4 regions of the Mesorhizobium sp. LCM 4577 genome follow, and region 1 is predicted to be linked to each of the others. Evidence: predicted binding sites of a transcription regulator. Region 1 holds the regulator's gene; each other region holds the start of a gene.

What was found. Region 1 encodes PhoB, which activates phosphate uptake and scavenging genes when phosphate is short. Its sites were predicted from a motif close to TGTCATNNANCTGTCAT; they were not measured.
Region 2: the regulator PhoB is predicted to act here: its motif matches at 2,463-2,479, upstream of LCM4577_RS31100 (LTA synthase family protein).
Region 3: the regulator PhoB is predicted to act here: its motif matches at 2,048-2,064, upstream of LCM4577_RS01130 (PhoX family phosphatase).
Region 4: the regulator PhoB is predicted to act here: its motif matches at 1,907-1,923, upstream of LCM4577_RS12505 (alkaline phosphatase).

What each region holds. Positions count from the first base shown of each region.
Region 1 is NZ_MDDU01000056.1:53,620-57,283, forward strand. It holds gene pstA (phosphate ABC transporter permease PstA) at 1-657, shown strand, start outside; gene pstB (phosphate ABC transporter ATP-binding protein PstB) at 654-1,457, shown strand; gene phoU (phosphate signaling complex protein PhoU) at 1,478-2,185, shown strand; gene phoB (phosphate regulon transcriptional regulator PhoB) at 2,203-2,892, shown strand; gene LCM4577_RS33455 (ROK family protein) at 3,218-3,664, opposite strand, start outside.
Region 2 is NZ_MDDU01000054.1:135,682-139,345, reverse strand. It holds gene LCM4577_RS31110 (pilus assembly protein) at 1-261, shown strand, start outside; partial or broken gene LCM4577_RS31105 (short-chain dehydrogenase/reductase) at 294-416, shown strand; gene LCM4577_RS31100 (LTA synthase family protein) at 487-2,412, opposite strand; gene fabD (ACP S-malonyltransferase) at 2,690-3,631, shown strand.
Region 3 is NZ_MDDU01000001.1:232,180-235,843, reverse strand. It holds gene LCM4577_RS01150 (DMT family transporter) at 1-63, shown strand, start outside; gene LCM4577_RS01145 (helix-turn-helix domain-containing protein) at 176-445, opposite strand; gene LCM4577_RS01140 (phosphatase PAP2 family protein) at 535-1,236, opposite strand; gene LCM4577_RS01135 (hypothetical protein) at 1,254-1,592, opposite strand; gene LCM4577_RS01130 (PhoX family phosphatase) at 2,126-3,664, shown strand, end outside.
Region 4 is NZ_MDDU01000008.1:48,793-52,456, reverse strand. It holds gene LCM4577_RS12515 (TetR/AcrR family transcriptional regulator) at 1-344, opposite strand, end outside; gene LCM4577_RS12510 (MFS transporter) at 423-1,706, shown strand; gene LCM4577_RS12505 (alkaline phosphatase) at 1,995-3,569, shown strand.

The DNA of each region.
Region 1 (3,664 bases):
CTGCTCAACGCCATCTACGGCAGCATCGTGATGACCGTCATCGGCATTGTCGTCGGCACGCCGATCGGCGTGCTGGCCGGCACCTACATGGCCGAGTACGGACGCTTCTCGAGGCTCACCACCGTGGTGCGCTTCATCAACGACATCCTGTTGTCGGCGCCTTCGATCATCATCGGCCTGTTCGTCTACGAGCTGATGGTGCGGCCGATGGGACACTTCTCCGCGATTGCCGGCGCCGTCGCGCTGTCGATCCTGGTGATCCCCGTCGTGGTGCGCACCACCGAGGACATGCTGAACCTTGTGCCCAACGCGCTGCGTGAAGCGGGCACGGCAATCGGCGCGCCGCGCTGGGTGGTGATCCGCTCCGTCGCCTACCGCGCGGCGCTCTCCGGCATCGTCACGGGCATCCTTTTGGCAATCGCGCGCATCTCCGGCGAGACGGCTCCGCTTCTCTTCACCGCGCTCAACAACCAGTTCTGGTCGAGCAATCTCAATGCCCCGATGGCCAGCCTGCCGGTGACCATCTTCCAGTTCGCTCTCAGCCCTTACGAGGAATGGCAGCAGCTGGCCTGGACGGGCGCACTCATAATCACCCTGACGGTTCTCGGGCTGAGCATCTTCGCCCGCAGCCTGACCGGACGCAGAGAGGACAGATGAAACCGATGTTGTCCACCGACCTGAACGTAGCCGAGACGACCGTCGAGAAGGCCAAGATCGAGGTCAAGAACCTCAACTTCTACTATGGCCAGTCGAAGGCGCTGAAGGACATCAACCTGTCCCTGCCGGAGCGCAGCGTGACGGCCTTCATCGGCCCGTCGGGCTGCGGAAAGTCGACCCTGCTGCGCGTGCTCAACCGCATCTACGAGCTCTATCCGAAGCAGACCGCGGAAGGCCAGGTGCTGCTCGACGGCAAGAACATCCTCGACCGCTCGCAGGACCTCAACCTGCTCAGGACCAAGATCGGCATGGTTTTCCAGAAGCCGACCCCGTTCCCGATGTCGATCTACGAAAACATCGCCTTCGGCGTCAGGCTCTATGAGAAGATCAGCAAGGCCGAGATGGACAGCCGCGTCGAGCAGGCGCTGAAGCGCGCCGCGCTGTGGAGCGAGGTCAAGGACAAGCTCAACGCCAGCGGGCTCAGCCTTTCCGGCGGCCAGCAGCAGCGCCTGTGCATCGCCCGCACCGTGGCGGTCAAGCCCGAGGTCATCCTGCTCGACGAGCCGGCCTCGGCGCTCGATCCGCTGTCGACGGCCAAGATCGAGGAGCTGATCGACGAATTGCAGGCCGACTATACGATCGTCATCGTCACCCACAACATGCAGCAGGCGGCGCGCGTCTCGCGGCAGACGGCGTTCATGTATCTGGGCGAGCTGGTGGAGTTCGACCGGACCGAGAAGATCTTCACCTCGCCCCGCGAGAAGCGCACCCAGGACTACATCACCGGCCGCTTCGGCTGAAGACATACGAGGACATCATCATGGCCGAACATACCGTCGCCTCCTTCGACGAGGATCTGAGGCAGATCAGCCGGCTCATCAACGACATGGGCGACCTTGCCGCCTCGATGGTCGGCGCCTCGACCAGGGCGCTGCTCGAAAGCGACAATGCGCTGGCGCAGCGCGTCGTCTCCGACGACGCCATCATGGACGCAAGGCAGCGCGAGCTCGACGACCGCGCCATCACGCTGATCGCCAAGCGCCAGCCGATGGCCGACGACCTGCGCAGCGTGGTCGGAGCGATCCGCATGGCGGGCGACCTCGAGCGCATCGGCGATCTCGCCAAGAACATCGCCAAGCGCGTCGGCTCGGTCGGCGTCAGCGCCGCGCCGCGCGACCTCACGCATTCGATCGATTCCATGGCGCAGATGGTGCTGATCCAGGTCCAGGGCGTGATCCAGGAATACACGGTGGGCGATGCCACGGCGCTGGCCAAGCTTCGCAACGACGACGAACGCATCGACGTCAAATACACATCCGTCTTCCGAGAGCTGTTGACCTATATGATGGAAGATCCGCGCAACATCACCGCTTGCACGCATCTTCTGTTCTGCGCCAAGAACCTCGAGCGCATCGGCGACCATGTGACCAACATCGCCGAGAACGCCTATTATGTGTTGACCGGCACGCAATTGCCCGCCAACCGTCCGAAGCAGGACGAGACGGCAATGTCGGCGCCGGCGGCCTGACGGAAAAGGTTACCCCGATGATCGCGCCACGCATCATGGTGGTGGAGGACGAGGAGCCGCTGGGGGTGCTGCTCCGCTACAATCTCGAATCCGAGGGTTACCAGGTCGAAGTGGTGACCCGCGGCGACGAGGCCGAAATCCGCCTTCAGGAAAACGTTCCCGACCTGCTCGTGCTCGACTGGATGGTGCCGGCGGTGTCCGGCATCGAGCTTTGCCGGCGCCTCAGGATGCGGCCAGAGACCGAGCGGCTGCCGATCATCATGCTGACCGCGCGCGGTGAAGAGAGCGATCGGGTTCGAGGTTTGTCCACCGGCGCCGACGACTATCTGGTCAAGCCGTTCTCGACGCCGGAGTTCATGGCGCGCGTCAAGGCGCTGTTGCGCCGCGCAAAGCCTGAGGTGCTGTCCAGCGTGCTCAAGGTCGGCGACATCGTGCTCGACCGCGAATCGCATCGCGTCTACCGCAAGAAGAGCGAGATCAGGCTCGGCCCGACCGAGTTCCGGCTGCTCGAATTCATGATGCGCCACCCCGGCCGCGTGTTCTCGCGCAGCCAGCTGCTCGACAATGTCTGGGGCGAGACGATCTATATCGACGAGCGCACCGTGGACGTCCATGTCGGCCGCCTGCGCAAGGCCGTCAACAACGGCCGCATGCCCGACGTCATCCGCACCATCCGCGGGGCGGGCTATGCGATCCGGGAGGATTAGGTTCGCCGTTCGCAGAATGACGCGTCCGCTACCGGATCGCATGCGTTGGCGAGTAGCCGGGACGGTCGTGCTTCGTCATCGACGGGCGGAGCAAGGAGCGTAGCGACGCAGCGCAGACCCGAGGATCCATTCCGTGACGTCGACGCGCTGCGGCGGCGCAGAATTCTGCTCGGCTGCGCCCGACGTCCGAGGTAACGGAATGGATTCCAGGGTCTCCGCGACGGAGCTTCGCTCCTGCTCCGCCCTGGAATGACGAAGCTTCGGGGCCTTCGCTAATCTCCGGTGTCCAGCGGGACACTCGAAACCAACGATCACTCAAAGTGGCTCAAGCGACGTGCTTGCCCGCTCTTGCCTGAACCCCCGGCGCGAAAATCTCCTGGTCGACGAAGGTCAGCGCGCGCATGGCGCAGCCTTCGCGGATCAGCGGCAGCTCGTTCGGCTCGGTGTCGAAGGAGATCGATTCCGAATGCTGGCCGCCGGCGGTCTGGGCGATCGCCTTCCTCAGCGCCGGCTCGATCAGGTCGAAGGCGGCCGCGCTGACGCCGACCATGGCGACGGGCGCCGGATCGATGAGGGCGAACAGGCTGCCGAGGCCGAAGCCCAGCGCCTCGCCGGCCCGGCGATAGGCCTCCCGCTCGGGACCTTCCTCGAGCCGGGCCTTCGCGGCAAGCGCGCGCATGTCGGCGTCGCCGACGTCCGTCGGCGCGGCATCCTCGCTTATGCCCATGGCGCTGCGCCAGATGGCGTAGTTGCCGGCATAGGCCTCCACGCA
Region 2 (3,664 bases), on a different contig from region 1:
GGCCGTTTCGGTTCAAGCAACCAGACGACGGCGGCGCGCAACGTCGACGGTTGGACCAAGGATGTCTGCGCCCAGCTGAAGAGCCAGGGTGTCCAGATCTACACCATGGTGCTGCAGGCCGACACGGCGGCCAACCGCTCGCTCTACAGCGCCTGCGCATCCGACCCGAGCGACTACTACGCCGTCGAGGACCCGGCCAAGCTGCCCAACGTGTTCCAAACGATCGCCAACAAGTTCTCCAGGCTGCAGCTCACCAACTGACGGGGGCGCCGCGGCCATGACGACGGGCGGCACCTGCAACGAAGCGGCGCTACGCGGCGGGAAATATGGCGCGCCAAGTCAGCCTTCTGCGCCGCTTAGTCCCCGCATCCGCATTCGACAAGAGCCTGCGAAAGCAGCTCGGGCTGCCGGTCTGAAGCTGAAATCAAGGGCATCCGAGACCGACGGCAAGCTGACACACGACGAAATCGTCTTTCGCAACTCATCTCAGCTCGTATGCGCCACCAGCTTGTCCACCGTCTCGGGGAAGAAGTCGGGCGCCGAGTGGCGCTTGCCGAACATCATGTCGTACTGGATGAGGCGGAAATCGTTGATCCGCGGATCGATCTGCTTTTGCCTCGCCCAGTCCGGCGTCGCTTCGCCTGCGGGCGACAGGAGCAGATTGCGGTCGACCACCCGGTAATGCTCGCGCAGCGCGCCGAGGAAACCGGTGTAGTAGGGGTGGGTGATGCCGGCCGTGGTCAGGATATGGTAGGGCAGGAAGGCCGGGCTGACCGAGCCCAGGTTCTGCACCGGACCGGAGCGGTTCGACCAGATGATCAGCGGCGTGTCGTGGTGCTCGAGCGCGGCGTCGCTAGGCTCCTTGCGCGGCGCGACATTGTCCTTGAGGAAGCCGGTCTCGACATAGACCGGTCCGAGCGGCGGCAGATGGTCGCCGAAGAAGGCGATGATGGTCGGCCGCGGGCGGGCCTTCGCCCAGTCGATCAGCCGCTGCAGGCCGCGGTCGGCGTCGGCCGAGCCCTCGGCATAGGAAAGCAGCGATTCCCGCGCCCAGGAACTGATCGGCGCATCGACCGAATGCGTCGGATTGTAGTAGCGGTAGGGCTCGTAAGGCCCATGGTTCTGCAGGCTGACGGCGAACAGGAACACCGGATCGTCGCTGGCGTCCGCCTCGCGGATGATCTCGTCGGTCATCGCCGCGTCGGAAGCCAGCGGCCCGCGCTTCTCCATCGGCGGCAGCGTCTCTTCCGAGCGGAAGTCGTTGAAGCCGAAATCGGCATAGACGGCGCCCCGGTTCCAGAACCAGTTGGTGCCCGGATGGATGGCGTGCGCCCGGTAGCCCTCGCTCTTCAGGAAAGTCGCCAGCGAGGGCGTTGGGGTGCGCACATATTGCTGGTAGGGGATCGAGCCGGCCGGCAAGAAGGCATTGGAAAAGCCGGTCAGCGCCTCGAATTCGATATTGGCGGTCATGCCGCCGAACTCGGGCGAGAACATCGAGCCGGAGCGCAAGGCGCGTACTGTCGGGATGGGGTCGGGCTTGATGCTGACGCCGGGCAGCTGTGTCGGATCCCAGAAGGATTCGCTCATCACCACCACGATATCCGGCTTATCGTCCGGCACGGAAGCGGCGACATCGGGCCGCTGGATCGCATCCATCGTCTTTTGCGAATAGCCGGGAGGCGCCGAGACATGCGCCATCGGCACGTTCATCGCGAAGGCCAGCGCAAAGCCGTTGGAGGCGTAGTTCTCCTTCTGGTCCCACATGATCGGGATGATCTGCAGCCGGTCGCGCGTCCACGAGAAGGTGGCGTAGTCCATGATCGAGACGAAGAAGGCGAGCAGCGGCACGGCAAGCGCCAACCGCGCCAGGCGGCCCTTGCGGCTGAGGATCGGAACCCGCCGCCGCCAGGTCCGCCAGCAATAGACGAGCAGCGTCAGGCCGCCGATTATGGCCGCGGCCAGCATGACCGCCGTCCACGGCCGTTCGCGCACCAGAAGCGGCATCAGCGCCACGATCTGGCGGGCAAACAGGAAATCGGTCGGATAGAGCGGGTCGCCGAGATAATGCGATTTCTGGTGGCCGACAAAGGCAAGCGCCAGCGTCAGCGGCGCCACGATCATCAGGCTCTGGTGGCTGCGGCCCAATATGGCGTCAAGCCCGACCAGCACCAGCGCGAAGAGGATGATGGTGGTCCAGCCCGGCTTGAACGGCTGCAGGAAGAAATCGACCGTGCCGAAGAAATCGCCGCGCACGATCCATTCGATCGCGAAGACAAGCAGGGCCGCCGCGAGAACTGTAGTCAGGCCATAGCGTACGGTCGGCCAGGTTCGTCCGGGCAGATAGCCGGTGGACGGATCGTCTTCCAAAAAGCCCGGCACGGGCTTGGCCACGCCTTTTCTGGTCCTTGCCACTCTGTTTTCCCCCGGCCCACGCAACACGCCTTCCACGCCCGTCACGCTTCTGTCATCGAAGTGTCACGCAAAGCTAGCGCCTGTGGCGGAAATAAGAAGAGCCAGCAACCCAAACGTGAGCGGTTTTCATCAGGTGTGATCGCCAAAAAGCCTTTCGGAACAGGCAGTCGGCAACCTTTTCCGGCCGAATTGCGGATCCAAAGGGCGCCGGCGGGCTTGACTTGGCCGTCCGCCTTGCGCCAGAGGCAGGAAAAAACCAGCCTCGGGAGAGACTTCAATGGCCGTCGCATTCACCTTTCCGGGACAGGGCAGCCAGGCCGTCGGCATGGGCAAGGACCTCGCCGACCAATTCCCGGAAGCGCGCCGCGTCTTCGAGGAAGTGGACGCCGCGCTCGGCGAAAAACTGTCGAAACTTATCTGGGAAGGGCCGGAAGAGACGCTGACGCTGACCGCCAACGCCCAGCCGGCGCTGATGGCGGTGTCGCTGGCGGCGATGCGGGCGCTCGAAGCGCGCGGCTTCTCGCTGAAGGACAAGGTGGCCTATGTCGCGGGCCATTCGCTGGGCGAATATTCCGCGCTTGGCGCGGCCGGCTTCGTTTCTGTCGGCGACGCCGCTCGGCTGCTTAGGACCCGCGGCAACGCCATGCAGGCGGCGGTGCCGGCCGGCGAGGGGGCGATGGCGGCCATCATCGGGCTGGAGCAGGCCGATGTCGAAGCGGCTTGCGCGGAAGCGGCCAAGGGCTCGGTCTGCCAGGTCGCCAACGACAATGGCGGCGGCCAGCTGGTGATTTCGGGTGCCAAGGCGGCGGTCGAACTGGCGGCGAAGCTGTGCACCGAAAAAGGCGCCAAGCGGGCGCTGATGCTGCAGGTGTCCGCTCCCTTCCACTCGGCGCTGATGGCGCCGGCGGCCGACATCATGCGCGAAGCGCTGGCTGGTGTCGCGAAATCGGCGCCCGTGGTTCCGATCGTCTCCAATGTCACCGTGACTCCAACCAGCGACCCGGACGAGATCGCCCGTCGCCTGGTCGAGCAGGTGGTTGCCCGCGTGCGCTGGCGCGAGACGGTGGAATGGTTCGGCGCCAATGGAGTGTCGACGCTTTACGAGGTCGGCGCCGGCAAGGTGCTGTCGGGCCTGGCGCGTCGTATCAACCGCGAGATCGCCACCGCCGCCGTCGGCACTGCGGCGGAAGTCGAGGCGGCGCTGGCGACGCTCGCCTGACAGGCTGGCGATTTGACGGCACCTGTGCCAAGG
Region 3 (3,664 bases), on a different contig from region 1:
GGATGCCTGATCGCCGCGCGCGCCAATCCAAAGCTTGCTGAACCGATCGAAGCGGCGATGTGAGTGACGCCGCTCAGAGCAATTCCAGGAAAAGCGTGAGCGGTTTTCCGTCCGGAATTGCGTAAAAACAACCAGATAGGGCGTTTCACCGTTTCCGTGAAACGGCGAAAACGCTCTAGCCTTGCGGGTTCTGCGCCGGGGTTGCCTTGAGGCGCACGCCCCTGCCGCCGCGCTCGCTGGCCTGGTTCTCGCCGATCAACTCGACACCCGCCTCGTCGAGCGCCTGGATGACCTTCATCAGGGTGTCGACCACGCCCCGGACGACGCCGCCGCTCGCTTCCATGCGCTGGATCGTCGGCAGCGAGACCCCGGCGCGCTCGGCGAGCGTCTTCTGGTCGATGCCTGTCAACGCCCGCGCGGCGCGCATCTGTGCGGCAGTGATCATCGGCCAGAACCTGTCCCTGAATCCACGAAAGATGTGTATTGTAGATATTACAATGCCTCAAGCATCATTTTATACGCTTTTGCCATCACCTAGTCGCTGTCGGCCACCACTTTGCGCCGTTGCAGCAAGCGCGCCGCAAGCCAGCACAGCATGGCCCAGGCAAAGCCCGCGCACCAGCCGGCAAGCACGTCGGAGGGCCAGTGCACGCCGAGATAGACGCGGCTGGTGCCGACCAGCACGGTGGTGAGCACGGCGAGGCCGAGCACGAAGATCTTCGTCCTGCGGTCCGGCAGGAAGCGCGCGGCCAATGAGCCAAGCGTCAGATAGGTCACGGCCGAGAGCATCGCGTGGCCGCTTGGGAAGGACAGCGACGTCTCGTTGACGAGATGCGAAACGAGGTCGGGCCGCGGCCGGTCGACCTCGAACTTGAGCAGGCTGGAGAGCACTTGCCCGCCCGCCACCGCCGCGAACATGAACAGCGCCGTCGTAGGTCTGCGGATCAAGAGGAGATAGACGATGGTCGCGGTCGTGATGAGCACCAGCACGACGGTGCTGCCGAGCGCGGTGACGTCGCGCACCGCGCCTTCCAGCCAGGACGGGCCGATCGGACTATCCGGCTGCCCGGCATGCCGGAAGGCGAGCAGGATTTCCGTGTCGAAGGCGTGCGGGGTCGTGGCGCGGGCCAGCTCGATCAGTTCCACCAGGCCCCATAGCCCGCCCGCAATCACCAGCCCGGCCAGCAGCACCGGAAATTCCAACTTGTTGAGCAGCGCGTTGGCGATCGGTTTCATGCGAGCCTTTGATCCCGCTACAGCCGCTGCATATAGGGCCCGAGCGTGATCAGGGCGACGGCGGCGATCGCCAGCACCATGCCGGTCGCCTGCAAGGCATTGAGCCGTTCGCCGAAGAAAGCGAGCGCCACGACATTGACCGCGACAAGCTGGATCACCGCCGACAGGCTGAACGACACCGACATGCCGAATTCGCGCACCAGCCTCAGCATGACCAGATTGCCGGCCGTATAGAGCGCCAACGTCAAAAGCAGCTTGGCGAGGCTCGGCGCCAACCCCCATTGCTTGGCCGCCATCGCCGCCAGCACGAACATCACGGTCGAAATGCAGAGCTGCGCCAGTCCCCAGAAACTCACTTGCCATCCCCTTTTGGAAGCGCCGTTCGCCACGCCGGCCGCAGCCCTTGTTTCCGAAGCGGACGAGGCCGTCAAGCTGGCGGTGTGGGGACAAGGGCGAAGGCTGCGGCAAGCCCCCTTCTCCCGAGCAACTGGTCTTTGACTATAGCGTGCATGGCAGCTTGGCGCATGCATTGTCCAATGGAGCGCTCGTCGACCCCCACTCCGTCTCGGCTTCGCCGAGCCACCTCTCCCCCGATCGACGGGGTAGAGGAAAGGCTCCCTTCCTTTCCCTCCGGAGGGGGGAAAGGTGGCGCTGCGAAGCAGCGACGGATTGGGGGAACCACGTGGCAATCGAGCGGCGGCCCGATCAGTCACGCCACTAACAGAAGATGTGTGCATAGTTGGCCACGGTACGAGGAGAAAGGGGCCGACATCGACGGCTTCGCCAACCGCCGAGGGCTATGCCGAAGCGATGTCACGAAAATGTGATCGGCGCGCTTTAGGGGTCGAAAGGTCAAATCCCAGCCACCTCAAGAAGCCAGAGGAACACCATGACCGCGACCCCTGAGACCCGTTTCCGCAGCAGCCAGCTCGAGGACAATGACGGCCCGCCCGTCAACCCGACCGACAACCGCACAATGGGTGAGATCATCGCCGCGCGCTTCTCGCGCCGTGGTTTTCTCATGGGTTCGCTGGCCGTCTCGGCCATCGCCGCCACCGTCAGCCCGCTGGCGCTGATCGCCGCCGACGAGGCGCGCGCCGCCGAGGCTTCGGCCTTCAAGTTCGACGAGCTCGAGGCCGGCATCGACGACAAGCACCATGTCGCGCCGGGCTACGATGCCGACGTGCTGCTGCCCTGGGGCGATCCGCTGTTTGCCGATTCACCCGAGTTCGATCCGCTGAAGCAGTCGGCTGAGGCCCAGGCCAGGCAGTTCGGCTACAACAACGACTATGTCGGCTATATCCCGATCGACGGCTCCGCCGAACATGGCCTTTTGGTCGTCAACCACGAATACACCAACCCGCATCTGATGTTCCCGGGCATCGTTTCGATCGTCGAGAAGGACGGCAAGAAGGCCGCCGAGGTGGCGCCGCTCTCGAAGGAGCAGGTCGATGTCGAGATGGCCGCGCATGGCGGCACCATCGTCGAGATCCGCAAGCAGGACGGCAAATGGCAGGTGGTGCGCGACGGCAAGCTCAACCGCCGCATCATGTCGACCACGGAGATGGCGCTCTCCGGCCCGGTTGCCGGTCACGACCGCGTCAAGACCAATGCCGATCCGTCCGGCGCCAAGGTCATCGGCACCCTCAACAATTGCGCCGGCGGCGTCACGCCCTGGGGCACCTATGTGATGGCCGAGGAAAACATCCACGGCTATTTCTCGGGCGAATTGCCCGAGGGCCACAAGGAAGCCGCCAACTACAAGCGCCTCGGCATCCCGGAAGGCGCCTATGAATGGGGCGCGCATTACGATCGCTTCAACCTCGCCAAGGAGCCGAACGAGCCGAACCGGTTCGGCTGGATCGTCGAGGTCGACGTCAACGATCCGGCTTCGGTGCCGAGGAAGCGCACCGCCATGGGCCGCTTCAAGCATGAGGGCGCGGAATCGATCGTCGCCAAGGACGGCCGCGTCGTCTTCTATCTCGGCGACGACGAGCGCTTCGACTATGTCTACAAATTCGTCACCGCCGGTAAGTTCAATGCCGATGACCGCGCGGCCAACATGAACCTGCTCGACGACGGCACGCTTCATGTGGCGAAGTTCGCCGAGGACGGTTCGGTCGAATGGATGCCGATCGTGTTCGGGCAAGGCCCGCTGACGGCGGAGAACGGCTTTGCGTCCCAGGCCGATGTGCTGATCGAGACGCGGCGCGCCGCCGACCTGCTCGGCGCGACCAAGATGGACCGGCCGGAGGACATCCAGCCCAATGCCGGCAACGGCAAGGTCTATGTCATGCTGACCAACAATTCCAAGCGCAAGGCCGATCAGGTCGACGCCGCCAACCCGCGCGCCGAGAATGCCTTCGGCCACATCATCGAGATCGTCGAGGACGGCGGCGACTTCGCTGGCACCAAGGGCAAGTGGGAA
Region 4 (3,664 bases), on a different contig from region 1:
CAGCCGCGGTAATCCGGCTTTTGCGTGCGTTTGCCGACGCGGGTCAGGAAAGCGATGATCTGGGCGCGCGGATTGCCCGGATGGGCGTCGACGGCCTCGTCGAAGCGCTCCCAGAATTCCAGGTCGTACTTGCGCAGATAGGAGGCGGCGAGCTCGTCCTTGGACGGAAAGCTGCGGTAGAGGCTCGGCTTGGTGACGCCGGCGCGCTTGACGATCTCGTCGACGCCGATCGCCCGGATGCCCTCGCGATAGAAAAGGTCGCGCGCCACGTCCAGGATCTTGTCCGCTGCCTTCGGGGCGGGGGCCGCGTTCGACGACACTTCAATTTTATTGTCCGATGGCATTCAAACAACTCGCTTGACAATGTTACTGACCGGTACGTATGTATGGCGCCATCCCACTGCAACGTACCGGTCAGTAACATGATAGCCCAGTCCCGTCCGTTTGGCCAGCGCTACGCATTCGTCGTCGTTGCCGTGATTTTCCTCTGCCTGCTGATCGCGGCCGGGCTTCGCTCGGCGCCCTCGGTGATGATGGTTCCGCTGGAGGAAAGCTTCGGCTGGCGCCGCGACGTCACCTCCTGGGCCGCCAGCGTCGGCATCCTGCTCTACGGGCTGACGGGCCCCTTCGCCGCGGCGCTGATGGAGCGCGTTGGGCTCCGCCGCACGCTGCTTGGCGCGCTGCTGGTGATGTCGGGCTCGACCGCGCTCAGCCTGTTCATGACGCAGCCCTGGCATCTCTTCCTCACCTGGGGCGTGTTTTCCGGCATCGGCTCGGGCGCGGTGGCGAGCGTGCTTGGCGCCACCATCGTCAACCGCTGGTTCAAGACCAATCGCGGCCTGATGATGGGCCTGATGTCGGCTTCAAGCGCCACCGGCATGCTGGTGTTCCTGCCCGTGATCGCCTCGCTGGCGCAAAACGGCGGCTGGAAGCCTGTGGCGATTGCGGTTGCCCTCGCCACCGCGGCGCTGATCCCGCTCGTTCTGCTGCTCGTGCCGGAACGCCCTTCCTCGATCGGCCAGGTGCGCTACGGCGCCGACGCGAACGACGTGCCGCCGGTGTCGCCGGCATCGCAGGGCAATTTTCTGGCGCATACGCTGAACACGCTGCGCCGCGCGGCGGGCACCCGGGTGTTCTGGTACCTGTTCGCCACCTTCTTCGTCTGCGGCTTCACCACCAACGGTCTCGTCGGCACGCATCTCATCGCCTTCTGCGGCGATATGGGTATCGGCGAGGTTCAGGCCGCCGGGCTGTTGTCGATGATGGGCATTTTCGACCTGATCGGCACGAYGCTGTCCGGTTGGCTCACCGACCGTTTCGATCCGCGCAAGCTGCTCGGCGTCTATTACGCCGTGCGCGGCCTGTCGCTGATCTACCTGCCTTATTCCGGCTTCTCGGCGACCAGCCTGGTCATCTTCGCTGTGCTCTACGGGCTCGACTGGATCGCCACCGTGCCGCCGACGCTCAGGCTCGCCAACGAAGCCTTCGGCGACCGCAGCGGGCCGATCGTGTTCGGCTGGATCGTCGCCGGCCACCAGGTGGGCGCCGCGGCCGCCGCCGCCTTTGGTGGCACGATGCGCGAGCTGCAGGGCAATTACGAGCTGGCGTTCCTGATTGCGGGGATGACGGGCATCGCAGCGGCTTGTATTTCGTTGCTGATCAATACCGACAGGCCGGCCTTCGAGCCGGAGCCGCAGATGGTCTGAACAGCCAATCTCCCCCCTCGTGGGGGAGATGCCCGGCAGGGCAGAGGGGGGCGCTGTCCCGCCGACTTCTCGGTTGAATTGCCGTCAAATCAAACCGTTGCGAAGAGTTTGAGGGGTCTGAGAGGTTGGCGATCCTTCGCGCCCCCTCTGGCCTGCCGGCCATCTCCCCCACAAGGGGGGAGATCAGCAGTTCTGTTCGCTGTTATCAAAACTTCATGGTTCCGAAATGCGCCTGAAACATTGAGGCGAGAGCTTGGCGGTCCCGTTCAAAGCCATCCGGAGACAGCCATGAACAAGCTTTCCCTTACCCGCCGCGCTTTCGTCACCTCGGCCAGTGCCTTCGGCCTTGTCGGCGCCTCCGGTCTGGCACTGCCCTATTATTCTCGCGCCAGCCAGCGCCCCGCCTTCACGCATGGCGTCCAGTCCGGCGACGTCGACGCCACGTCCGGCATGGTCTGGACCCGCACCGATCGCCCGGCGCGCGTGATGTATGAAGTGTCGACCACCGAAAGCTTCGCCAATGCCACGCGGCTGGCTGCGCTCGATACCTCGCCCGCCAGCGACTACACGGTGAAGCGGCTGCTCACCGACCTCGCCTCCGACCAGGACATCTTCTACCGCATGACTGCCGCCGATCTCTCCGACATCAATGCCGTCTCCGAGCCGATCGTCGGCCGCTTCCGCACGGCACCGTCCTCGAAGCGCGATGTGCGCTTCGCCTGGTCGGGCGACACCGCCGGCCAGGGCTGGGGCATCGACGAGACCGGCATGAAGACCTATTCGACCATCGCCAAGCACACGCCGGACTTCTTCCTGCATTCGGGCGACACGATCTATGCCGACGGTGCGCTGAAGGACGAGGTCGACCTGCCCGGCGGCGGCAAGTGGAAGAACGTCGTCATGCTCGATGGCAAGCGCAAGGTCGCCGAGACGCTGGACGAATATCGCGACCAGTGGAAGTACAACATGATGGACAAGCACGTRCTTGCCCTCTCCGCCATCTGCCCGACCTTCTACCAGTGGGACGACCACGAGGTGCTCAACAACTGGTCGGACTCGAAGGACCTGACCGCCGACGACCGCTACAAGGAGAAATCCATCCATGTGCTGGCGGCACGCGCGGCGCGCGCCTTCCATGAGATGACCACCATCCGCTACGAGCCGTCGGAGCCGGGCCGCGTCTACCGCAAGATCTCGCACGGGCCGCTGCTCGACGTGTTCTTCCTCGACATGCGCTCCTATCGCGGTCCGAACGGCCCCAATCTGGACGAAACGTTGACGCCGAAGTCGCGCATGATCGGCGAGGAGCAGTCCAAATGGCTGAAGCGCGAGCTGGCGAACTCCAAAGCGACGTGGAAGATCATCGCCGCCGACATGCCGCTCAGCCTGATCGTCTGGGACGACGCGGCGAAAAAGGTCGGCTTCGAGGCGGTGTCGAACAACGACAACGGCGCGCCGAAGGGCCGCGAGCTCGAATTCGCCGATGTGCTGCGCTTCATCAAGAATGCCGGCATCACCAACACGGTGTGGCTGACCGCCGATGTGCACTACACCGCGGCGCATTACTACAACCCCGACAAGGCGCAGTTCCAGGATTTCAATCCGTTCTGGGAGTTCGTCTCCGGCCCGATCCACGCAGGCACATTCGGCCCCAACGACCTCGACATGACCTTCGGGCCGGAGCTGAAATTCATCAAGGCGCCGACCGCCGAGCAGGGCCAGAACCTGCCGCCGTCGGCCGGACTGCAGTTCTTCGGGCTGGTCGATATCTCCGGCGCCACCGAACAGCTCACCGTGCGGCTGATGGATCGCGACGACAACGAGCTTTACAAGGTTACACTCGACCCGGTGCGGTCGGCGTAACGGGCTCGAGAAATTGGCAAGGTCGGCGGGACAGCGCCCCCCTCTGGCCTGCCGGCCATCTCCCCCACTTGGGGGGAGATCAGCAGTTTCGGCGC